One region of the Priestia sp. RMT2NF4 genome, then DNA from elsewhere that is predicted to be linked to it. Evidence: riboswitches for the same ligand, from Rfam matches in the RefSeq annotation. Region 1 holds a riboswitch; each other region holds the start of a gene.

Evidence for each region. Region 1 has a riboswitch for cobalamin ahead of ACMX9J_RS03960 ((2Fe-2S) ferredoxin domain-containing protein). Riboswitches for the same ligand answer to the same signal wherever they lie in the genome.
Region 2: it holds a riboswitch for cobalamin, as region 1 does, so the genes downstream of both, nikA (nickel ABC transporter substrate-binding protein) here and ACMX9J_RS03960 ((2Fe-2S) ferredoxin domain-containing protein) in region 1, are expected to answer to the same signal.
Region 3: it holds a riboswitch for cobalamin, as region 1 does, so the genes downstream of both, ACMX9J_RS17655 (ribonucleoside-diphosphate reductase subunit alpha) here and ACMX9J_RS03960 ((2Fe-2S) ferredoxin domain-containing protein) in region 1, are expected to answer to the same signal.
Region 4: it holds a riboswitch for cobalamin, as region 1 does, so the genes downstream of both, metE (5-methyltetrahydropteroyltriglutamate--homocysteine S-methyltransferase) here and ACMX9J_RS03960 ((2Fe-2S) ferredoxin domain-containing protein) in region 1, are expected to answer to the same signal.

Annotation. Positions count from the first base shown of each region.
Region 1 covers NZ_JBLQZO010000001.1:780,807-783,918, reverse strand. Annotated here, with positions in the region: gene ACMX9J_RS03970 (M42 family metallopeptidase) at 1-365, shown strand, start outside; gene ACMX9J_RS03965 (hypothetical protein) at 718-876, shown strand; cobalamin riboswitch at 1,023-1,202, shown strand; cobalamin riboswitch at 1,320-1,500, shown strand; gene ACMX9J_RS03960 ((2Fe-2S) ferredoxin domain-containing protein) at 1,601-1,981, shown strand; gene cobJ (precorrin-3B C(17)-methyltransferase) at 1,995-3,112, shown strand, end outside.
Region 2 covers NZ_JBLQZO010000008.1:33,807-36,918, forward strand. Annotated here, with positions in the region: gene ftsZ (cell division protein FtsZ) at 1-892, shown strand, start outside; cobalamin riboswitch at 895-1,085, shown strand; gene nikA (nickel ABC transporter substrate-binding protein) at 1,230-2,771, shown strand; gene ACMX9J_RS23670 (GNAT family N-acetyltransferase) at 2,841-3,112, shown strand, end outside.
Region 3 covers NZ_JBLQZO010000004.1:16,933-20,044, reverse strand. Annotated here, with positions in the region: gene ACMX9J_RS17655 (ribonucleoside-diphosphate reductase subunit alpha) at 1-1,429, opposite strand, end outside; cobalamin riboswitch at 1,562-1,748, opposite strand; gene menC (o-succinylbenzoate synthase) at 2,027-3,112, opposite strand, start outside.
Region 4 covers NZ_JBLQZO010000001.1:1,597,957-1,601,068, forward strand. Annotated here, with positions in the region: gene metE (5-methyltetrahydropteroyltriglutamate--homocysteine S-methyltransferase) at 1-1,213, opposite strand, end outside; cobalamin riboswitch at 1,363-1,552, opposite strand; SAM riboswitch class I at 1,632-1,742, opposite strand; gene ACMX9J_RS08620 (hypothetical protein) at 1,823-2,074, opposite strand; gene ACMX9J_RS08625 (hypothetical protein) at 2,333-2,503, opposite strand; gene ACMX9J_RS08630 (metallophosphoesterase family protein) at 2,660-3,112, opposite strand, start outside.

The sequences.
Region 1 (3,112 bases):
ACATTACGCCTCAAACGGTAGAATACTTAGCGGTTGATATGGGTGCCATGGGAGATGGACAATCTACTGATGAATACACCGTGTCTATTTGTGTAAAAGATTCAAGCGGCCCATATCATTACGGTTTGAGAAAGCATTTGGTGGAGCTAGCTAAGCAGCATGATATTCAGTACAAATTAGATATTTATCCGTTTTACGGATCAGATGCTTCTGCTGCTATTCGTGCCGGGCATGACATCGTACACGGCTTAATTGGTCCAGGAATTGATTCTTCTCATGCGTTTGAGAGAACGCATCAAGATTCATTGAACCATACGTACAAGCTTCTTTACCACTATGTGCAATCGAACATGGTTCTGCTTTAAGAAAGGAATATTTAATTAGTGTATTTTTATGCAAAACAAAGAGCAGGACGGGACAGTGATGTCTGTACTTTCCTTTCCTAAAAAAGAAGCCGGCTGTCCGGCTTCTTTTTTTAATAAATACTATATATTTTTTTACTGGTGAAGCAACAGTTGGTAAAAAAAGCACCTTTTTTAAAGAGGTATAATACGGCTTAAACCTTTTGTACATTTTGTTCATTTACAGAAGTTAAAATGTTTTTAAATTTTTAAAAGTTTCTTGTGACAAGTTTTGTAGAATGGGTTTTCAAAAGGATATGGTTTCGTCATAATGTGGATATAGCGATCACTACAATAATCGGAGGCGAATCTTTTCATGTGGGTACTGACGGTATATGCTGGAAAAGAAATGAAAATGTTTGAATTTGAAACTGAAACGCAGGCGAGAGAAGCTTTTGCAAAAACAAATGGCTGTAAAGTTCTTTCAGAAGTCGTGTATTATAATGATCCTCATTTAACATTAGTAGCTATATAATGAAAAAACAAGAGCTGACTTTATGCTCTTGTTTTTTTATAGCTTCTTGTATCTTACGAAAAGAATAGAGTTGAAATAAAAAAAAATGTACGCTATGATATGGTAGTTACTTCTATTATTCTGATAGTTTAAAAGGTTCATATATATCAAACAGCAACAGTAAAGATGCCAAGAAGGCTTAATAGGGAAACTGGTGAAAGACCAGTACTGCCCCCGCAACTGTAAGTGTGGACGAACGAGTATAACCACTGTGGAAAAATCACGGGAAGGTTCTCAAGTAGAATGATACACAAGTCAGGAGACCTGTCTTTATTGTGAAGTTTCTATTTCTCCGGGGAGCGGGAAGGGAAACGTTGGCTTAAAGTGGCATTCGTGTACACTTTTATTCTGACGTTTTACCCGCTCGCATATTAGCGAAGCGGGTTTTTCTCGTAGCACAAAACTACATATCGTGCAAAAAAGGTGCGCAATGTTCACATTGCGTTAAATGGGAAGTCTGGTGTGAAGCCAGCGCGGTACCCGCCACTGTGAAGAGGAGCTGATTGCATATGCCACTGTATTCGGGAAGGCGCAATCAGGTGATGAATCGAAGTCAGGAAACCAGCCTTTTTCTAATGCGAAGCTTACCCTACGGGATATAGGTGGAAGTGCAAAAACTTAGTTTGAATTTTTCTGCGCCTCTATCATTGATAGAGGCGTTTTTTTAGTAAAGGAGCGAATAAGTGTGACGACGTGGAACTTAAATGGAACAAAACATCACGTATTGATTTGTAATGGAAGCAGCTGTATGAGAAAAGGTGGAGAAGAAGCCACGCAAGCTATTCGAAATAAAGTGACTGAACTGAATCTAGATGAAGCGGTTCACACAACCCGTACGCGCTGTAACGGAAGATGCAAAGATGCTCCTGTAGCTATCGTGTACCCTTCAGGAGATTGGTACAAGCAGGTCACTGAAAACGTAGCTCATCGAATTGTTGAAGAACATTTAGCAGGAGGCTGCAGCATAAAGGAATCACTTATTTATGAATATGATCAAAACGGTTTTGTTTCTCCGGAAAAGAGTGACTCCATAGAAGGAATTGACAAAGTAAAAAGTAACGCATAAAGGAGGAGCTAGCATGAAAGGTAAACTGTTAGTTATTGGATTCGGCCCAGGAAGCTTTGAACATATTACACAGCGAGCAAGAGAAGCCATTCAAGAAAGTGATATGATCATTGGTTATAAAACCTATGTGGAATTAATTCAAGGACTATTAACGAATCAGCAAATTATTAGTACAGGAATGACCGAAGAAGTAAGCCGTGCACAAGAAGCCGTAAAGCAAGCTGAAGCGGGAAAAACCGTGGCGGTCATTTCAAGCGGAGATGCAGGAGTATACGGAATGGCCGGCCTTGTGTATGAAGTGTTGATTGAAAAAGGATGGAAAAAAGAAACGGGCGTAGAGCTGGAAGTGATTCCTGGCATTTCGGCTATTAATTCATGCGCATCCCTCCTTGGGGCGCCCGTGATGCATGATGCCTGTACGATTAGTTTAAGTGACCACCTTACGCCTTGGGAGTTAATCGAAAAACGAATCGAAGCAGCTGCACAAGCAGATTTTGTAGTAGCTTTTTATAATCCGAAAAGCGGAAGACGCACAAGACAAATTGTGGAAGCGCAAAGGATTTTATTAAAATACCGTTCCCCCGATACGCCTGTTGGTCTTGTGAAAAGCGCTTATCGTGACCGCGAAGAAGTGGTAATGACCAATTTAAAAGACATGTTAAATCATGAAATAGGCATGCTGACTACCGTTGTTGTCGGAAATTCATCTACGTTCTTTTACGATGACTTAATGATTACACCGCGCGGGTATCAGCGGAAATATACCCTCAACCAAACAGAGCAGCCGCTAAGACCGCATCAGCGACTTCGAAAAGAAGCAGAACCATGGGCTCTTGATCAAGAGGAGACTGTAAAGCAAACGGCTTCAGCTATTGAAGATGTTCAGAATACAAAAGAAGAAAAAGCGGCTTCACGAGCTCTGGCAGAAGAAGCGCTTCAAGCAATTTTAGGTGAAACTACTTCACCGGTCGTACACCAGCCAATTGAGTCTATTTTTGAAGTGGCAGTTAGTCCAGGGCTTGCAAATAAGAAGTTTACGCCCGTTCAAATGACAACACTAGCAGAAGTTGTTGGTGAAAAAGGTACGATGGAGTATACGCCTGACCATCAAATCAAACTGCAAATTCCAAC
Region 2 (3,112 bases), on a different contig from region 1:
AGAATTTATCGCCGTTAATACGGATGCTCAGGCGCTTAATTTATCTAAAGCAGATGTGAAAATGCAGATTGGTGCGGCATTAACGCGAGGATTAGGTGCAGGAGCTAATCCAGAAGTAGGAAGAGAAGCTGCAGAAGAAAGCAGAGAGCAAATTCAAGAAGTACTGCAAGGCGCAGATATGGTATTCGTAACAGCTGGCATGGGGGGAGGCACTGGTACTGGAGCAGCTCCGGTTATTGCCCAAATTGCCCGTGAACTAAATGCTTTAACAATTGGAGTAGTTACTCGCCCTTTCAAGTTTGAAGGAAATAAACGTACCAAGCAAGCAGTAGGCGGTATTACTGCGATGAATGAATCGGTAGATACCCTTATTGTCATTCCAAACGACCGCTTGCTTGAAATCGTTGATAAAAAGACACCTATGCTTGAAGCATTCCGTGAAGCAGATAATGTTCTTCGCCAAGGTATTCAAGGTATTTCAGATTTAATCGCTGTTCCGGGGCTGATTAACCTTGACTTTGCTGATGTAAAAACAATTATGTCTAATCAAGGATTTGCGCTTATGGGTATCGGACGAGCTTCGGGATCAGATCGAGCAATTGAAGCAGCGAAAAAAGCGATTTCTAGTCCGCTGCTAGATGCATCGATTGATGGAGCAAGAGGCGTGCTGCTGAACATTACGAGCGGCAGCAGCCTGAGTCTTTACGAAGTACAGGAAGCAGCAGATATTGTCACGTCCGCTTCTGATCAGGACTTAAATATGATTTTTGGATCTGTGATTAATGAAGATTTAAAGGACGAAATGATGGTAACCGTTATTGCCACTGGATTTGATGATGAAGATATTTCACCATCAGCTTCCACTTCTAGAGTTTCAAGAGCACGCTACTAAATTAAATAACCAGCTTTTATGGTGGCAATTGTTTTTCAATTGCCTTAAAAGGGAATCCGGTGAAAATCCGGAGCGGTCCCGCCACTGTAACAAGGAGCCTTATGTCAAAAAGCCACTGTCTATTTAGAGACGGGAAGGCGGTATAAGGCAATGACTTGAAGCCAGGAGACCTGCCATAAATCGCAGCACACAATAACCTACGAGGATAGGGAGGTGTTTTGGCAGAATCAAAAATACGATAAACAAGGGATACGTTTATCTGAATTTGTTGTGAAGGCAAGCACTTCTTTTTAGAAGTGCTTTTTTTTGTGTATTAAAATAGAAGGTGGAAAAATGAATGATAAATAATAAAAAACTTGTATCTATGATATTTCTCGTGTTACTTTGCCTCACTGCTTGCGCTCCTAATGAAGAGAGCGTAAGTATAAAAGAAAGAAAGAAAACGGATAAAAGTGTGACGTTTTTATTTAATTTTACATCTGCAACGCTTGATCCTCATACGGACGATAATTATACAGCAGTTCGTGGGGGAGTAGGGGAGACGCTTGTTAAAATCAACGACGATTTAAAAATAAAGCCTTGGCTTGCTGAAAAGTGGGAAACGAAAGATAACGGCCTTACATGGACATTTATGATAAGAAAGAACATCACGTTTCAAAATGGAAAAGCGCTGGATGCAAATGCCGTTAAGTCTTCTCTTCAAAGAACGATAGACCAAAGTTATGCGATGAAAAACGCTTTAAATATTAAAGAAATGAAAGCGAACAGTCATGCGCTGACAATTACATTAAAAGAAACAATGCCTAAATTTCCTTCTGAATTAGTGCATCCAAATACAGCTATTATAGATGTTGATGCTTCTAATATAGCTAAGAAGCCCATTGGTACGGGTCCATTTCGCGTCTTGTCTTTTGATCAAGGAAATCAAGTAAAATTAGAAAGATATGAAAATTATTGGGGTGGAAAAGTGAAATTGAAAAGTGCGATCTTTGGATTTAACGAAGATGCTAATGCGCGAGTTGCTGCTCTTCAATCTGGAACAGCCGATATTATTTATCGCCCGCCTTTAGAAAGCTTGGGCACTTTACAAACAGATCCGTCTTTTAAAGTAAGTGGAGTACCTAGTGTGCGCACCCATTTATTGCTTTACAATCAAACTAATGACGCATTAAAAGACGAAAATGTAAGAAAAGCTATCGATACCTTATTGAACCGAAAAGAAATTGTTAGCAGCATCATGAACAATCAAGCGGCAGCGGCTGGAGGTCCATTTTTACCCCAATTTCCTTTTGCTGATAGTACTGCTAATGAGCAAAGAGGTATGACATCTGCTAAAAAATATTTAGAGAAAGCAGGCTATCAAATCAAAAATGACAAAGCAATCAAAAATGGAAAGCCACTATCGCTCTCTCTTGTCACATACAGTTCTTTGCCAGAACTGCCTTTAATTGCTCAGCTTATACAGTCTAATGCCAAAGAGTTAGGAATTACTATTAAGATTCACCTAGTTGAAGATAGCGATGAATATGTAATGGCAAAAGATGATTGGGATTTAGCATTGTACAGCCTTATCACAGCACCTAGAGGAGATGCCAGCTATTATTTAAGTACGAACTATTTGCCCGGCGGTGGTTTAAATGCCAGCCGGATTAATGATGATACGCTAACAAAAATGATAGAACAGTTAAATTCAACAGTAGATGACGCAAAACGAGATCAGTTAGCCAAACAAGCAACCGCTTTGATTAATAGAAAAATGCTGACGTCATCGATTGTACATCCAAACATTGTTGTTGCTTATAATCAAAAAGTGAAAAACTGGACAACAAATCCAAGCGAGTATTATATGCTGACTCAGCACTTAGACGTAACGCCGTAGTTAACATTGCAGCATAAGCAGAGAAAAGAAAAAGTATACAATGATCGCTAAAAGGATGTGACAGTAAACGTGCAAGAAGTACAAATGTATCAAATTAAAGAAGTAAAAGAAAAGGATGCTGAAGTGATTCAGTTTGTCATGAATATGCGGAATGAGCTATTTCCTATGCTGGAAAAAAATCAGCTTCCTGTGGATTTGCTTCATTTTAATGAACATTACGTTCAAGCGAAAGACGCTGCTTTTTTTGCAGCTGTTACGGAAAATCAACAAGTAATTGGAACCATTGGTTTATACGCTTACGATGGACGGTTTCATGCATTAAAAGAGCGATATGAACATAG
Region 3 (3,112 bases), on a different contig from region 1:
ATACAACAAAATCGCCCGGATTCTTTGTAATAATAATTTTTCCGTCTTCCGTAATTTCCTCTGTTACGACCGTTGTACTTTGGTTTTGCGTGATTTCTGTACATAAGTTACTGCAGTAAATCATGCCCGCGTGTCGGTTTTGATTAGCTCGGTTAACCGTATCACGATAGAACATATAAGGAGTTCCGGTTTCAAGCTGCGAAAGCATAATGCGCTTGAAGATCTCAATAGCAGGCACTGTTTCTCTTGAAAGCTGTTCATTGTTTACACACTCAGCGTAACGAGTGCGGAACGAACCGCTGCCTTCTTCTTCATCATAAAAATCTTCTAACGAGTAGCCCATCAGCGTACGAACTTCGTGAGGATCGAATAAGTGCCAGTCTTCACGTGCTTCTACTTTTTCCATAAACAAATCTGGCAAACATACGCCAGTGAATAAATCATGCGTGCGCTGGCGTTCATCACCATTGTTCAAACGCGCGTCTAAGAATGAAAAAATGTCTTTATGCCAAACGTCTAAATATACGGCAATAGCTCCTTGTCGTTGACCTAGCTGATCGACACTTACAGCCGTATTATTTAGCTGTTTCATCCATGGAATTGTTCCTGATGATACGCCTTTAAAACCTTTTATATCACTTCCTCGGCTTCTAATATGACCGAGGTAGACACCAATTCCGCCTCCATTTTTACTAAGCGTGGCCAAATCTGTATTGCTATCATAAATACCGCGTAAGCTGTCATCAATCGTATCAATAAAGCAGCTAGATAGCTGTCCGTAGCTCTTTCCTGCGTTTGAGAGTGTTGGTGTGGCAACCGTCATATATAGACTAGAAAGCGCCCAGTACGCTTCTTTTACTAATGCTGTTCGATTTTCTTTCTTTTCTTGAGACATCAGCGTCATAGCAATGATAAGAAAACGTTCTTGCGGTAATTCGTATACACGCTTATCATGTGATGTCGCTAAATAGCGATCTGCTAATGTCAGCAATCCAATGTATGTAAATAAACGATCGCGTTCAGGAATAATGACTGAAGCAATTTCATTAATTTCTTCTTCTGTATATGTTTTTAATAGCTGTTTATTATAAATGCCGATTTTTGTTAGTTCTTGAATAAGCTGATAAAACGAACCGTACTTCTCTTTTTTATCATAACCTCGGTTGTCCGCTGCTTTTCGATATAGTTCGTTTAAGTAGACGTCTGCCGCCACGTACGTCCAATCTGGTTCTTCCATTGAAATACGCTCTAGGGCTGCCAAAATTAGTACGTTTGCAACCTTTTCGTCCGTCATATTTTCCTTTACTGTAACAGTTTGAATAACCTTTTCCTCATACAAAGAAAAATCAAGCTGCGTAAATTCTTTTTTTAAACGTTCAATATATGCAGTTAATTCATGTAGAATTGTAGGCTTTAATGTATTCACCATAAATATGGCTCCTCTCTTCACTTCAAAATAAAAAATCGCTCACCGTACCTCGGTGAGCGAATAGAACGAAGATAGAAGAAGACACTAAGTCTTTTCTCAATCCTCGCTCTACCCTCTCACCTCCCGAAGAAGATAAAACGACATAAAAAAGGCAGGTCTCCTGACTTATGCTTCTTTTTACTTTAAGGCCTTCCCATGATGTTTACTCACAGTGGATCTCCTTATTTCATCAGCATTCACAGTTGCGGGGACAGCTTTGGATTTTCACCAAATTCCCTTTTAAGTCTTTTTATCAGACACCTTTTTCACTGGAAAACACAAAATATAGTATTTTATTATTGTTTAACAAACAACATATTGTGTTATGTTATAAACACATTATATAGGACAACTTAGAAAACTATCAACCTATTTTCAAAAATAATTTTGTTTTTTACGATAAAATCCTTCGACTTTTTTCATCAAACTACTCCATCATAACATGTTTTGACACGCTTGATGGAACAATGTGCTCTTTTTAAAAAATTTGTCCTATTTTTCTACTAAACATTGCCAACATCAATAAAAAAACCGTTTTTCATAAAAAACGGTTTTTAATTATTTGTATTCTTTTTCAAATGCTGTGATTGTTTTGATAAACTTTTTATCAATATCGTATCCGATCCCCGGTTTTTCCTTCACCTTTATTACTCCGGCTTCTACCTCTACTTCGGGCTTAATAATATCTTTTTCCCAATAGCGAGACGACGCAGAAATGTCACCTGGTATCGTGAAAGAAGGCAGTGTGGCAAGGGCGATGTTATGAGCTCGTGAAATCCCGGCTTCTAACATTCCGCCAACCCAAAGCCTTACACCGTGTAGGGAGCATAAATCATGAATTTTTTTTGCTACAGACATTCCGCCAACTCGACCGATTTTCACATTGATAATCTTGCAGCTTTTTTGTTCGATTGCATGACGTGCATCTTCATAGCTCACAATGCTTTCATCTAAGCAAATCGGCGTCTTCATTTGCTTTTGTAATAATCGATGATCAAGGATATCATCCGAACTTAACGGCTGTTCGATCATCATTAAATTCAATTCATCTAGTTTTTTCAATGAATCACTATCGCTTAACGTATAGGCTGAATTGGCATCAGCCATAAGAGGAATGCTTGGAAATTCATCTCGAATTTGTTTCAGTAGCTCATAGTCAGCGCCTGGCTTAATTTTCACTTTAAAGCGCTTATAACCATCTTTCATATAAGTCTTTATTTGTTCTTTCATGATGGAAATATCATTTAAGCCAACTACCACTCCAGCTTCTACAGCAGGCCTTACTCCGCCAATTACTTCAGCTAAGGGCTTATTTTGGCGCTTTGCATACAAATCCCATACAGCACAGTCCAAAGCTGCTTTAGCCATGTTGTTCCGCTTTAGAGGTTTGAATAACTTTTGAACATCCTCTGGTTTTTGAAGCTGCTGGTGAAGAAGCGAAGGAATTAAAAAATCGTCTAACATATGAAAACATGTCTGAATCGTTTCTTCCGTATACCAAGGAGATGAAAAAGCAACGACTTCTCCCCATCCTGTAAATCCTTTTTCATCTTCTACTTCAAGCAAAATCAATTCTCGATCCTGGACCGTACCATAGCTTGTTGAAAAAGGAGAAAGAAGCTTCATGTCAATTTTATAAAGATG
Region 4 (3,112 bases), 820 kb from region 1:
GCTGCTTCAGCTCTTTTTGCACGTCTTGGTGATTTCGAAAAGATGATCCATTTAATGCTTGAATCGCCTGTTTGCTTACACTTATTTCTTTTTCAATTGCTTCTTTTCCTTGCTGCACCGCTTTTGTTAAAAGCGTGATTTCCTTTAGCTTTTCATCTGCAAAAGACAGCGCGTTTTTTAGAATTGGCTCAATGGTTTTTTCGCTTTTCACCGTGACAGGAACATGTAATAAACTTGATGAAGGCTGCAGAATCAAACGGTCTTTTGATACGGCTTCTTCAATTTCACTGATTGTTAAAAGCTGTTCGTCCAAGTTTTCACGCCAAATGTTTCGTCCGTCAATCACTCCTGCTGCCAGCACTTTATCAGTTGGAAACCCATATTTATTAAGCGCCGTGAGATTTTCGCCTCGGTCATGTACAAAATCCAATCCAATTCCGTGAACAGGAAGAGCAACTACTTCTTTATAGTAATCTACGCTGTCAAAATACGTCTGCAAAATGACTTTTACATTCGGTGCCGCTTTTTTCAAAGCTTTATAGACTTCTTTATACAGTGCCACCTCTTCTTTTGATAGCGTTGTAGCTAAAATCGGCTCATCTATTTGTACCCACTCGACCCCTTCTGCCTCCAGCTCCGCTAAGATTGTTGCATAAAGAGGAACAAACTGTTCAACTACTTTCTTAAACTCACTTTTTTTATATCCTTTTGACAGCTTCACAAATGTTACTGGACCTAAAATAACGGGCTTGCCTTTGATATTCAGCTTTTGCTTTGCTTCTTTGTAAAATTGAAGCGGACGATTTTCTACAAGGGCAGGCGTATATTCGTCAAGCTCGGGTACGATGTAGTGATAATTTGTGTTAAACCATTTTGTCATCGTAGAAGCTACCGCACCTTTTGTTCCTCGGGCGATGTCAAAATACGTTTCAAGGGATACCGGGCCTCCGTTATATTCAAAGCGCTTTGGCACCAAACCAAACATAGCGGCTGTATCTAACACGTGATCGTATAAGCTAAAATCGCCGACTGGAATTAATTCAATTCCTGCGTCACGCTGTTTTTTTAGATGTCCTAGACGAAGAGCTTCAATTTCCTGTAGAAAGATATCTTTCTCTAGCTTTCCTGCCCAAAACTGCTCAAGCGCTTTTTTCCATTCTCGTTTTTCACCAATTCTTGGATAACCTACATTTGAACTTTTTACACTGCTCATTTTTTCCACTCCCTGTATATTTTTTTATCGCTAAACTAAAAAATCTCTCTTTTCGAAATGAAAAGAGAGATGATACGCATACTTAACTAAAGTTGAGATAGCCTGTTTTTCTCAACACGTATTCCTCACTCCTCTCTATATCCCGTAGAGCTTAAGTGCATACAACAGGCAGGTCTCCTGACTTAGGTTCATCGCTTCCTATCCCTTCCCATTTCAACATGAAACAGTGGTTAATAAGTTGCTCCCCATTACAGTGGCGGGACCGCGCCGGCTTTTCACCGGTCTTCCCTTTTAAGCTGCGTACATTCGTTACACAGCACCTGATGCATTTCTATGAAATTGTTCATTCAAAACACCTTCACATAAAATAAAAAGCCTCTCTATTATGAATAGAGAGGCATAGTATCTATGAAATCCTCTCTTATTTTTCAAAGCTGTACGCTTTGCAGGATGTAGCACCTTTTTAACAAGATTGTTAAATGGTTGCCGGGCTTCACAGGGCCAGTCCCTCCGCCTCTCTCAATAAGAGTTTTAATTGTTTATAATATTTTGAATGTAGAGTCATCTTAACACCTTACATTTATGTTGTCAAAAGAAATTTCAAAAAAATTAGTTTTCAGGAGGCGTTGACGCTAATTTTTGCCTTAATAATTTGTAATCATCTTTTCGATGTGTTTCGATCAAGTCTTTTGCTCCTTGATGATACCCTGAAGAATAAATGTACTCTACCGCCGTTTCGATAAGCATTCTCTTTTCTTCCGCACATTCTCGGTCCATTAGGGGGAACAGTCTACCTAAAAGGTCATTTAAATCTTCCTTAATAAAACGATTGAGTCCTTCTTGCATCTTTTCGTTTGCCATGATAGCTCCTCCATTTGCTGTGTATGTTCTAAGTTTCTATAAACAGGCATTTCACTGTGAATGTTAAGATAAAGTTAAGTCATTAAACAGTATATCAAGTGAATGTTTTTCTTCAATTACATATGTAATACAAATATATGACAAATATAGAGAATATATCATCATTCACTATCTATTATAACGCTTGGCTTAGCCTTCTGCTACAAGGTTTCGTACGGTTTTCCAAAAGAGGTTGAGACATAACGAAGTGAATCCAATCTAAAGGCAAATGGGATTCATGAGCTGAATCGCTTGTGACACCGCAGTTGATTTCCGTACAAGACTTCGCTTTCCGCGGGCGGTCGCTGAGCCTCCTCGTCGCATAAGCTCCTGTGGGGTCTCACCTGTTCCGCTTTTCCCGCAGGAGTCTTCGTCTTGTCCTCCAATCACCTGCTAGAAAGACCTATACACATGAAATCTACGTTTACCCTAATAAAAAAATGAACCACTAATCAAGATGCTTGATTAGTGGTTCATTTTTCATTTCGCCTAAAACCCTTTTTTCCCAGCCTCTTTTTTTGAACCTAGCTTTCTACTTTCTTGTTTTTACAAACAACTTCTTCGAGGTCGTCCAAAATCCTTCCAAAGAAGAGGTCCTAAAATGTCGTACCGGCTAACAAAAAACTCCGTAAAATTATAATTATTTAAAATTAAAGGCGGTTCAAAATCAAGGGGAGCACCCGCGCCTCCTGATAATACAAAATCAGTACCTCTTCCAAGCGTAAACGACCCGTTTCTGTTTTTTCTAATAAACTGCTCGTCATACGCATGCACGTGGCTGACTAACACTTTTTTCACGCGATGTTCTTGAATTAAATCAAAAAATTCTTGACTTTGAGGAGTCGTTACAGGAAAACCTCCCAGGTCTGACCACCGGCCAATATTTGGCTGCGCATGCATGGCTACAACGGTATTACGAGGAGCATCCTCTAGCTGCTGCTCTAAATAATTCAGCTCTCTATCTGTAAATCCATATATTTTATTCTTGGGACTGATGAT